Regions from separate parts of the Aromatoleum evansii genome, predicted to be linked through region 3. Evidence: riboswitches for the same ligand, from Rfam matches in the RefSeq annotation. Region 3 holds a riboswitch; each other region holds the start of a gene.

Region 1 (3,270 bases), 1.6 Mb from region 3:
TTGTCCACGTCACGCCCCGTCACCGTCTTGAAGGCTTCGGACTCCAGCGCCGCCTCGACACCGCCATCGACCAGCAATGAACCGCCGTTGAAGCGCGGCAGGCCGATGAACTCGCTGCAGGGGTAGAGGCTGCCGTCGGCCGCCAGCGCGAAGAATGCGCGACCGCCGCCGCAGGGCGAAATGTCGCACATAAGCCGTCGCGCGGTCGGCGCCAGGATGCCGATCAGGATATTGGCGAAGTTGGCCACCACGAGCTTGCGCCCCGTCTCCCGATACAACTCATGACTGCGGTCGAGCGCGGCAAAGAAGGCCTTGGCCATCTCGCCGTCCGCCGGCTTCACTCCCCGCGCCCCGGGCAAGGTACAGCGCAAGGTGTTGAGCATGCAGGTCGGCACCTCGTTCGCATGGAACAGCTCGACCATGGAAGTGAGGTAAGGCAGGTTCTCGGTGGTGCAGGTGGTGATGACGCTCCACGAGCCATAGCCCTTTAGCTTCGCCATCGCGGCGAGCACCTTCTCATGCACGCTCTTGCCGCCCCAGGTGCGTCGGGTGGCATCGGTAATGCCCGCCACCGGGCCGTCCAGGGAAAGGCCGATACTCACATTGCGGCTGGTCAGGAATTCGACCGCGGCATCGTCGAGCAGGGTGCCGTTGGTCTGCACCCCGAAGGCGAAATCGTCGGCGAACTCGCTGATGGCAGCGAACACGGCGGCCTGGTTCATCAGCGGTTCCGCGCCGTGGAAGATCGCGCGCGGCTTCCTGCCCTCGGGCATGACCGAGCGGAAATAATCACGCAGCCGCCCCAGGGATGCGACCAGGGTCTCGACCGGCATGTGCTGCCCGGTCTTGCGCTGGCTGCCGGGAAGATAGCAGTAGGTGCAATCGAGATTGCAGCGCTCGGTCGGATTGAGATAGACGCCGGAAGGCTTCAACTCGAAGCGCAAGGCATGCAGTTCGCGCCCGAAGGCTTCCGCCTGCCCGCGATAGGCGTCGAGCAGCGGACCGTCGGACAGGGACTCGGCCAGGCGGCTCTTGTCCACCAGCGCCCAGAAGGCGGTCCTGGGGTCGGTGACCGCCGCATAGACGTCGTGGCCGATGTCCACGGGGATCAAGGCCGGGCCCGCCAGGGCCTGGCTCGGGAGGGCGGCCGTCACTTGGCGGCCTTCCGATCCATCAGCACATAGTGCGACAGACCGATGCCGTCCGGGTTGCAGCTCTTGCGGATGGCGATGGTCGGAGCGGCCTTCTGCGCCGGGGCTGTGTTCTGGGTCTGGGCTTGGGTTTGAACAGTGTGGGTCATGATCCATTCCTCGAGATAGAAAAACAAAAAGGGCTCCGGCTGACGGCACGCTTTGAGCATGCAGTCAGCCGGAGCCCTTGCCTTGGCTCCAGATCGGTTCGACACGTCTTCTGGCTACCGGATCAGCCGGATCGCTGCGCCTTCCCGCCGGGGTTGTCCCCGTCAGTGGCTGGTCTCTTCAACCTGGCAGCGGCCGTCCCCGGATACAGCGGCGGGCCCGCCACGGATTCTCACCGTGTTCCGTTTCGTCGAACCGAAAGGAACTGGAATTTTTGCCTATTCGGGCGGCATCGGTCAACAGTCTTCGCCGCCGGGGTCGAAACGCCCCGATACGCGTCTGCGCACCATTCGTGCCGCACGTCGACACCCCCATCCCCGGCCGCCGAACTTCGCGTCGCGGCACAGCCACAGGGGCTCCGGCACCGCGATGCCGGCGGCGTGGGCCGCCCCTATCGTGACTCCAGCCAGCGCTCGCGCAGTTCGGCGAGCGCCTCCTCGTCCAGGCCGGCCCGGGCCCTCAGGTAGCCCTGCATCGATCCGTAGCGTTCATTCACGGTATCCAGGGCCGCACGCAGATACTCGGGGCGGGCGTCGAGTATCGCGTCGATCATTTCCTCGGTCGGATCCCGATCGGTAATGCGGCGGATGATCCGTGACGTCGCTGCGCGGCGTTCTCCATCCGCCAATTCACGAACGCGCGTCGAAAGCAGGTAATCCGCCATCACGGCCTCATCCGCGACGCCGAGCGCATGCAGGATCACCGCGACGGTGAAGCCGGTGCGGTCCTTGCCGACGACGCAATGCACGAGCACCGGCACTTCGTCCTCGCGAAAGAGCCGGAACAGCGTCGACAGGTGCGGAGCGAGCGCCTCGGGAAACTGGCGGTACATCTGCCGCATCATTTCCACCGCGCCCTCGGCACCGTGGCGCGTGCGCAGCGGCTCGACCAGTTCGGGGTTGGATCGCACGTCGCCGACGAGTTCGATGGGGATCTGCCTCATGCCCTGCTCCGGCAGGCTGTTGGGGAACCGGTTGCGCTCCGAGGCCGTGCGCAGGTCGCACACCGTCTTCACGCCGAACGAGGCGAGCAGATCCCAGTCCGTCGGTTGCAGGCGATCGAGCTGGTCCGAGCGCAGCACCACATGTCCCGCGATGCGGCGTCCGTCCTTCGTCGGCAGGCCTGCCAGGCTGCGAAAATTCAATGTGCCGCTCAGTTGCCGGTGCAATCTTGTCCCCTTCCCTGTCCCCGCTTTGTTCGACCGGAGCTGTTTCCGCTCCCTTGCCCGTACGCGAAGGCAGTATCCCGCGTTACCCGCCCGCGACACCTCTGCCGGAAGCTGCGATGGCCCGATACGGACGGAGCAAGGATGCCTGCGCCAGGCGCCAATTCTGCTCAATTCGACGCGGCACTGCCAGCAGTACGGGATGGCGTTTGACGGGGCCATGTCGCCGTTGACTGCCGAACTGTCCGTGCAGGAACGACCACCATTGCCCTGAACCCGTCGAGACGACCGACTCGCCGAGGGTGCGTTCGCCCCCTGCTCCGGGCGGCGCATGGGAAACCGGCGTTTCAGTGCCTCTTGCCCTGCGTGCTCGCCGCCAGGGCGGTCGCCTGCCTCACGATCACGACGGCGACTGCGGCGAGCGTCGCGAGCACCCAGTCCAGCGACACGTGGCTGGCGATGCGGCCGAGGATCACCGGGCCGAGCAGTCCTCCGAGCGCGCCGAGTCCGGCGATCAGGGCAAGCGCCTCGCCGCCCATGCGGCCCGCGACCGAGAAGATCACCGGCGCGGCGGCGGCGAGCCCCAGGCCGGTGACGGCGAAGGCGAGCAAGGTGACGGGCAGCTCGTGCAGCCAGGCCGCCAGCGCGAGGGAGAGCGCACATGCGATCGCGCCCGTGCGGACGATGCGCAGCGCGCCATGACGCGTGACGAGCGCGTCCGAGAAGAGCCGCCCCACCGCCATCGCC
Region 2 (3,270 bases), 1.2 Mb from region 3:
GCATGACCGTGATCGTGGTGGTGGTGAGGGTGGTCGTGCCCGTCGTGCGCGTGGTGACCCGCCGTGTGGCTATGGTCGTGCAGGTGTTCGTCCTCGGCCGCGAGGCGGTACTTGCAGCCGTCGCATTCGAGCAGCGCGGTTTCACCGCTTTGTGCATCCGCGACGCGCGCCTCGACCAACTTGAAGATGCCCGGGTCGAAGCCGAAGTGCGTGCCGAGCGCGAAGGCGATCTGCGGATACTGTGCGCGTAGCCGTGCGAGCTGCGCGTCGATGCGCTCGATCAGCACGCCGGTGAAGAGATACACCGGCACCACCGCGATCTGCGTCATCCCCAGGCGTACCTGGCGTTGTACAGCCGTCTCCAGCCGCGGCCAGGTCACGCCGGTGAAGGCGAGATCGACCAACTCGTGGTCGGTATCCTCGAAGATCCAGCGCGCCATCTTCGCGAGCTCGCCGTTCGCGCCTGCGTCCGACGAGCCGCGGCCGAGCAGGATCACGCCGGTCGTGCAGGGGTCGGGCATGTGCAGTGCGCGCATCAGGCGGTCGAGCTGGCCCGTCAGCACGTCGAAGATCTCGCGCCCCATGCCGAGGTGGCGGGTGCAGTCGAAGGCCACGCCCGGATGGCGTTCGCGTGCCGCCTCGATCGCAGCCGGGATCTCCATCTTCACGTGGCCGGCCGCGTTGAGGATGAAGGGGATCACGATGACGCGCTTGACCCCGTGGGCGGCGCGGTCGAGGCCCGCGTCGAGCAGCACGTCGGCGTACTCGATGAAGCAGGCCTCGATGCGCCACTCGGGCCGGCGCTCGCGCCACGCCTGGGCAAAGCGCTCGATCTCGTCGTTGCCCGCGCGATTGCGCGAACCGTGGCCTACCAGCAGGATCGTGGTGTCTTGCATCATGCGTTCTCCGTGACAGAGGCCCGGCGGAAGCGGTGACTGAAGGCCGGGTCGTAGAGTTTGGAACGGGCGATCTCGGGCCAGTCGCGCGCGCCCAGGGCGGGGCTGGCGATGATCATGGCCTGCGAGGCGATTCTTTCTGCCTGGCACTTCTTCTTGATGTCGGCGAGGGTGCCGCGCACGACCTTCTCCTCGCCCGGCCAGCTCGCCTTCTGCACGACGAGGATCGGCGCGTCCTCCGGCCAGCCGGCGCGGCGCAGCGCGTCCTGCACCTCATGCAGCAGCGTGATCGACAGGAAGATGCATAGCGTCGTGCGGTGCGCGGCGAGCGCGTCGAGCTCCTCGCCCGCCGGCATCGGCGTGCGGCCTGCGACGCGGGTGAGGATCACCGTCTGCGTGACTTCCGGCAGCGTCAGCGTCTCGCCGGCTGCCGCGGCGGAGGCCATCGCCGACGACACCCCGGGCACCACCTTCCACGGCACCGCGGCCGCATCCAGCAGCCGTGTCATTTCGACCAGGGCGCCGTACAGCCCCGGATCCCCGGTCTGCAGGCGCACCACGGTCGCATGGCAGGAGGCCGCTTCGATCAGCCAGGCCGCCATTTCCTCCAGCGTCATGTCCTTCGAATCGCGGATCGCGCAGCCTTCCGGCGCGTGGAGCGTCGCCGCCTGGTCGACGAGCGAGCCCGCGAACAGGATGCCGCCCGCCTGTTCGAGCAGACGGCGGCCCTTCACGGTGATCAGGTCCGGGTCGCCCGGACCGGCGCCGACGAACCACACGGTTCCCGGCAGGGTATCGGAATGCATGACGCCTCCCCGCGAGTGCATTGAACACGCACCGGGGATGGCAGCAATCGACGACGCCGACGAGCGGACGCGGTCGAGTGCAACTTGAGGCTGGGTCGATGAGGCGAAACGGACGGGCCTGAGCCCGCAACGGACGCGATCGGATTCCAGTCGGCAAGCCCACACCCCGGGGCACAAACCTTCCAAATCGATCGGGCCGGTCTTCTGGCTCGCCTTCCACCGGATTCCGCCGCCTTCCCGAGCGCGAGGCTCAGTGGCGTGTGGCGGATCCGTCAGGCTTACAGCAGCGGGGGCTGCGCCGGACTGGCCGGAGGATCTGATCCTCCGACGTCACCGGACTTCCCGTTTCACCCCGGCGCGCGGTCGCACGCCGGGGAACCCGGATCGAATTCAGCGCGGAGCATAGGCGATATTCATCCCGCGATGCAAGTGTCGCTACGCCAGACGGGGCCGCTGCGACAACGGTTATCCTGCCGCCTGCCCATGCCGGGGAGTCCGCATCCCCGTGAATACGGCGAGGGTATGCACTCGGCGTTCCGCGCTTCAGCAGATCCGGTTATGCTGACGGACATGACACAGATTTCTGCCGATCCCGCCATGATGCAGCCTGCGACTAACGCCTGTGCCGTGCCGTCCTATCTGTCGCGCACCTATCACTGGGCCTATCTGAGCCATCGCACCCTGCCCTGGCTGGACAGGGAGTGGGTCGTTTCCGCCATCCTGTGGGGCAACGCCCGACGCCTGATGCGCGCGGCGGTCGAGGAGTTCGCGCCGGGGCAGCGCCTGTTGCAGGCCGCGTGTGTCTATGGGCCGTTCTCGCGCCTGCTCGCCGAGCGGGTCGGCTGCACTGGCGCCCTCGAAGTCATCGACGTCGCGCCGATCCAGGTTGCGAATGCCCGCCGCAAGCTCGACGGACTCGTGCACGCCGAGGTGCGCCAGGGCGACCTGGCGCGGCCCGATTGCCTCGCGGCCGAGTCGCATGCAGCGGTGTGCTGCTTCTTCCTGCTGCATGAAGTTCCGCCGGTCGAACGTGCGTGCATCGTGCACAACCTCCTCGGGGCGGTCGAGCCGGGGGGCAAGATCGTGTTCGTCGATTACCACCGCACGAGGCCGTGGCATCCCCTGCGTCCCGTCATGGCGCAGGTTTTCCGCTGGCTCGAGCCTTTCGCCCCTTCGCTGCTCGATGCCGACATCACCGCACTTTCGCCGCGGGGTGAGGGGTTCGAATGGACAAAGACCACCTTGTTCGGTGGTCTCTATCAAAAAGTCGTCGGGGTGCGGCGCGGCTGAACCGCGCCGTCGACCCGGAACCGGATACCGTTCGGGCTGAGCCCTTCGACTTCGCTCAGGCCAGGCCTGTCGAAGCCTGGCCGCCGCCCTTCGACAAGCTCAGGGCGAACGGACGTGTTTGGCGGATCGGTTAGCTGTCGCCGCGATTGCCCGGCTTGGCGCTGAAGAGCGCAGCCCGCGGCGCGGGGCTGCGCCCCGAGTCCGGACGTGCCGCTGCGCGCGGCGCATCGGCCGTGCGCGGCGCGCGGTTGGCACCTGCTTCCTGAGCGCGCGGTGCA
Region 3 (3,270 bases):
CCAGCGCGCACACGCCCGCGAGCGTCAGCCCTGCGATCACGAGACCCGCCGATCCGCGGCCCGGCATGCCTCACGGCCCCTTATTTGGGCGCGTAACGTACGCCCACGAAGGCCGTGGCGCCGAGCGTATTGAACCCTTTCGCCAGCTCGTAATCACGATCGAGCACATTGTTCGCCCTTGCCTCGATCGCCCAGTCGCGATTGACGGCATACCGCGCAAATAGGTTCAGCAGCGAATAACCCGACAGCTCATTGACCTCGCCGGCACGGTCGAATCGCTTGCCGACGCCGATGAGCTCGCCGCCGAAGCGGAACGGCCCCACTTCGCGCGAAATCGCCAGCCGTCCCTGCTCCCGCGCACGCCGATGCAGGCGCTTTCCGGTCTCGAGGTTCTTCGCATCCATCAGATCGATACTTGTCGAAACGTCGAAACCATAAAGCTTTGCGGCGTATGCGAACTCCCAGCCCTCGATCCGGGCATCATCGGTCTGCTCCGGCACAAACGCGAAGGTGGGGGGTGCGGCATTCCATTCGATGAGGTTGGATATCCTGTTGTGGAAATAGGTCACGGACGCGCTATGGCTCCCGTCGTCGTACTTCAACGCCGCCTCGCGATTGCGTGAGCGTTCCGGCTTCAGTGACGGATCACCGTGGTTTCCGAAGGTGTCCACGTAATAGAGGTCGTTCAGCGTCGGCGCCTTGAACGCGGTTCCGAGGGCTGCCGAAACTGACCACAGGGGCGTCAACTTGTATCCGTAAGACGCGAGATAGGTCGTTTCGTCACCGAACTGGCTGTTCTGGTCCTGGCGTACGTTGAGTTGCCACTGATGCCGGCCAAGGGTGGCACTCCAGCCGGCAAGCAGCGACTCGATCCAACGCCCCTTCTTCGCGAAGGCGGTGGTGCTGTCTACGCGCTGGTCCAGATACTCGTAGGCGAGAAGCGCCGACCCGAGCGGCAGCTTGACGTCGTTCTGCCACACCGCCTGGCTCTGAAGCGTATCGAACTGGAATGAATCGCGGAAGCCGCTCGACTCGTCCTTCGACTGCGCGATCCGGACGGTGCTCGTCCAGTTCGACGTCAGCCGGTTGCGGCTCGCCAGGCCGATCGACTCCGCCACGTCGTCATTGCCCACGTCCGCGCCGCCGCGGGAATTGAAGCCGTTCCCGTCATACCAGTTGCGCGTTTGTGCATGCAGGACATTCAGTTCGAGATCGTGGTCGTTGTTGAACTTGAACCCCAGGCTGCCCGAGGCCGTCGTGGCACGGAAGCCGTCGCGGTCCGCGTCGAGGGCCGGATCGTAATCGTGAAAAAACTGGCGGGCAGCGAAAGGTCCCTTCTTGGCTGACACGCCGTCGGTCTCGTACTGCCCTGCCCGGAAGGCGTACGACCACGCGCCTGCAGCGCCCGAGACGCCGGCGCTCACATCGGTCGTCTCGTAAGTGCCCGCACCAACGAAGAGTTCGGGCCGAAAACCGCCCTCCCCCTTCTTGGTGAACACCTGCACCACGCCGCCGACAGCGTCCGCGCCATACAGGGCAGAGGCCGGTCCGCGCAGAATCTCAACACGTTCGATCTGGTCGAGCGAAATGTTTTGGAACGGCGCCTGTCCGGTCGTCGCCGAACCGAGGCGCACGCCGTCGACGAACAGCACCGTGTGGTTCGAGTTCGTGCCACGCATGAACAAGGAGGATGTCTTTCCGGGCCCACCATTGCTCGAGATCTGCACACCGGCCCTGTTGCCGAGCAGTTCGAGCAGCGAGGATTGTCCGGATTGCTCGATTTCGTCCCGCTCGATGACGTCGACGCTGGCGAGGACTTCGGACGCGCGCTGAGGCTGACGGGTTGCGGTCACGACGACGGTTTCACCGGTTTTCTCTTCGGCGGCCACAGCGGCGGAAGCAAACGGCAATGCGGCAGCCACCGCGACGGCGGTGGCGGACAGGCGGATGTTCATCTGGGTTATTCTCCCTGCGCCGGCAGTCGCGTCCCCGCGCCACCGGTCATCTTCACAATGGAAGCACCGCTCGGGGAAATCACGCCTTGAGCCGCTGCAATGCACGCCCGTCGCCGCCTCCCCGCGGCACTTCCGCCTTCTCGTGTCCGGGCCGGTATCCGGGCTCGTGGGCTGGGCGGCGCTCCCTTGCGGGGCCCACTCCGGGCGCATCGCCTTCCCGGACTCTCGTCCAGTGGCGGTTGGATGCGCCTTGCGTCCACTTACCGTTGCGGGGGCAGCACAGGCATTGCAAGGGCGGCTCGGGGAGCCGTTCGCGCACCTGTTTCCCGTTTAACCCTCGGGCGGGAATCGCCGTCGGGCACCTGCAACACGTCGCACCCGAAATCGGGCGCGGGGCGGATAATAACGCGTTCCGCAACTTTGCGCAGCGCGAAAAAACGCGTAATTCCAAAGACATGCCCGCACACCTCATCCTCGGCGGCGCGCGCTCGGGCAAGAGCCGCCACGCCGAAAACCTCGCCGTCGCGAGCGGCCTGCCCGTGACCGTGATCGCCACTGCCGAAGCCCTCGACGACGAGATGACGGCCCGCATCCGCCGCCACCGGGAAGACCGCCCCACTGGCTGGCGCACGGTCGAGACGCCGGTCGCACTCGCGGCGGCGCTGGCGCGCGAGGCCGGCGACGGCCGCTGCGTGATCGTCGACTGCCTGACCCTGTGGCTCTCCAACCTGATGGCAGACGCCGGCAACCCGGCCGGCGCCGACTTGCCGGCGGCGCTCGAAACGGAGCGCACCGCGCTGCTGGAGATCCTGCCGACGCTGCGCGGCGAGGTGCTGCTCGTCGCCAACGAGGTCGGCCTCGGCCTCGTCCCCGACACCCCCCTCGGTCGCGACTTCCGCGACGAGGCGGGCCGGCTGAACCAGATGACGGCCGCTGCCTGCGCGCGCGTCACCTTCGTCGCGGCGGGCCTGCCGCTGACACTCAAGGGCAGCGCCTGAGGGCAAACCGCTACAATGCGGCACGGCGGCTACCCATGCCGGGGCGGATTTCTTGTACGCAGAACGCGTTTGCCTCCTAGAATTACAGATTCGTAACAAGATCTATTCGACAGGGCAGTCATGGACGTTGTCGCGCAACCGGCTAACGCGATGAACGAACGCCACACGGCGTTCGATGCGGCACACCTGCGCCTCGCCGTTCTGATCCCGCTGGCCCTGCCCTTCGCAGCCTTCGCGCAGGCCGATGTCCAACCGGCAGCCGGGAACATCCTCGCGACCCTGCTGGCCACCGTCTGCTATGCCGGCTTCGCCGCCGC

What was found. A riboswitch is a leader RNA that binds a small molecule or an ion and turns the genes downstream of it on or off. The one in region 3 is predicted to bind cobalamin.
Region 1: another riboswitch for cobalamin. It lies ahead of cbpA (modified peptide precursor CbpA); the one in region 3 lies ahead of U5817_RS02805 (TonB-dependent receptor domain-containing protein).
Region 2: another riboswitch for cobalamin. It lies ahead of cobM (precorrin-4 C(11)-methyltransferase); the one in region 3 lies ahead of U5817_RS02805 (TonB-dependent receptor domain-containing protein).

The regions. Positions count from the first base shown of each region.
Region 1 is NZ_CP141259.1:2,282,430-2,285,699, reverse strand. Features, by position in the region: gene cbpB (peptide-modifying radical SAM enzyme CbpB) at 1-1,154, opposite strand, end outside; gene cbpA (modified peptide precursor CbpA) at 1,151-1,300, opposite strand; cobalamin riboswitch at 1,383-1,573, opposite strand; gene U5817_RS10665 (tyrosine-protein phosphatase) at 1,750-2,502, opposite strand; gene U5817_RS10660 (MFS transporter) at 2,871-3,270, opposite strand, start outside.
Region 2 is NZ_CP141259.1:4,882,388-4,885,657, reverse strand. Features, by position in the region: gene U5817_RS22875 (sirohydrochlorin chelatase) at 1-896, opposite strand, end outside; gene cobM (precorrin-4 C(11)-methyltransferase) at 896-1,702, opposite strand; cobalamin riboswitch at 1,879-2,100, opposite strand; gene rquA (rhodoquinone biosynthesis methyltransferase RquA) at 2,273-2,992, shown strand; gene U5817_RS22860 (DEAD/DEAH box helicase) at 3,123-3,270, opposite strand, start outside.
Region 3 is NZ_CP141259.1:647,766-651,035, reverse strand. Features, by position in the region: gene U5817_RS02810 (FecCD family ABC transporter permease) at 1-67, opposite strand, end outside; gene U5817_RS02805 (TonB-dependent receptor domain-containing protein) at 81-1,955, opposite strand; cobalamin riboswitch at 2,087-2,336, opposite strand; gene cobU (bifunctional adenosylcobinamide kinase/adenosylcobinamide-phosphate guanylyltransferase) at 2,411-2,953, shown strand; gene U5817_RS02795 (diguanylate cyclase) at 3,104-3,270, shown strand, end outside.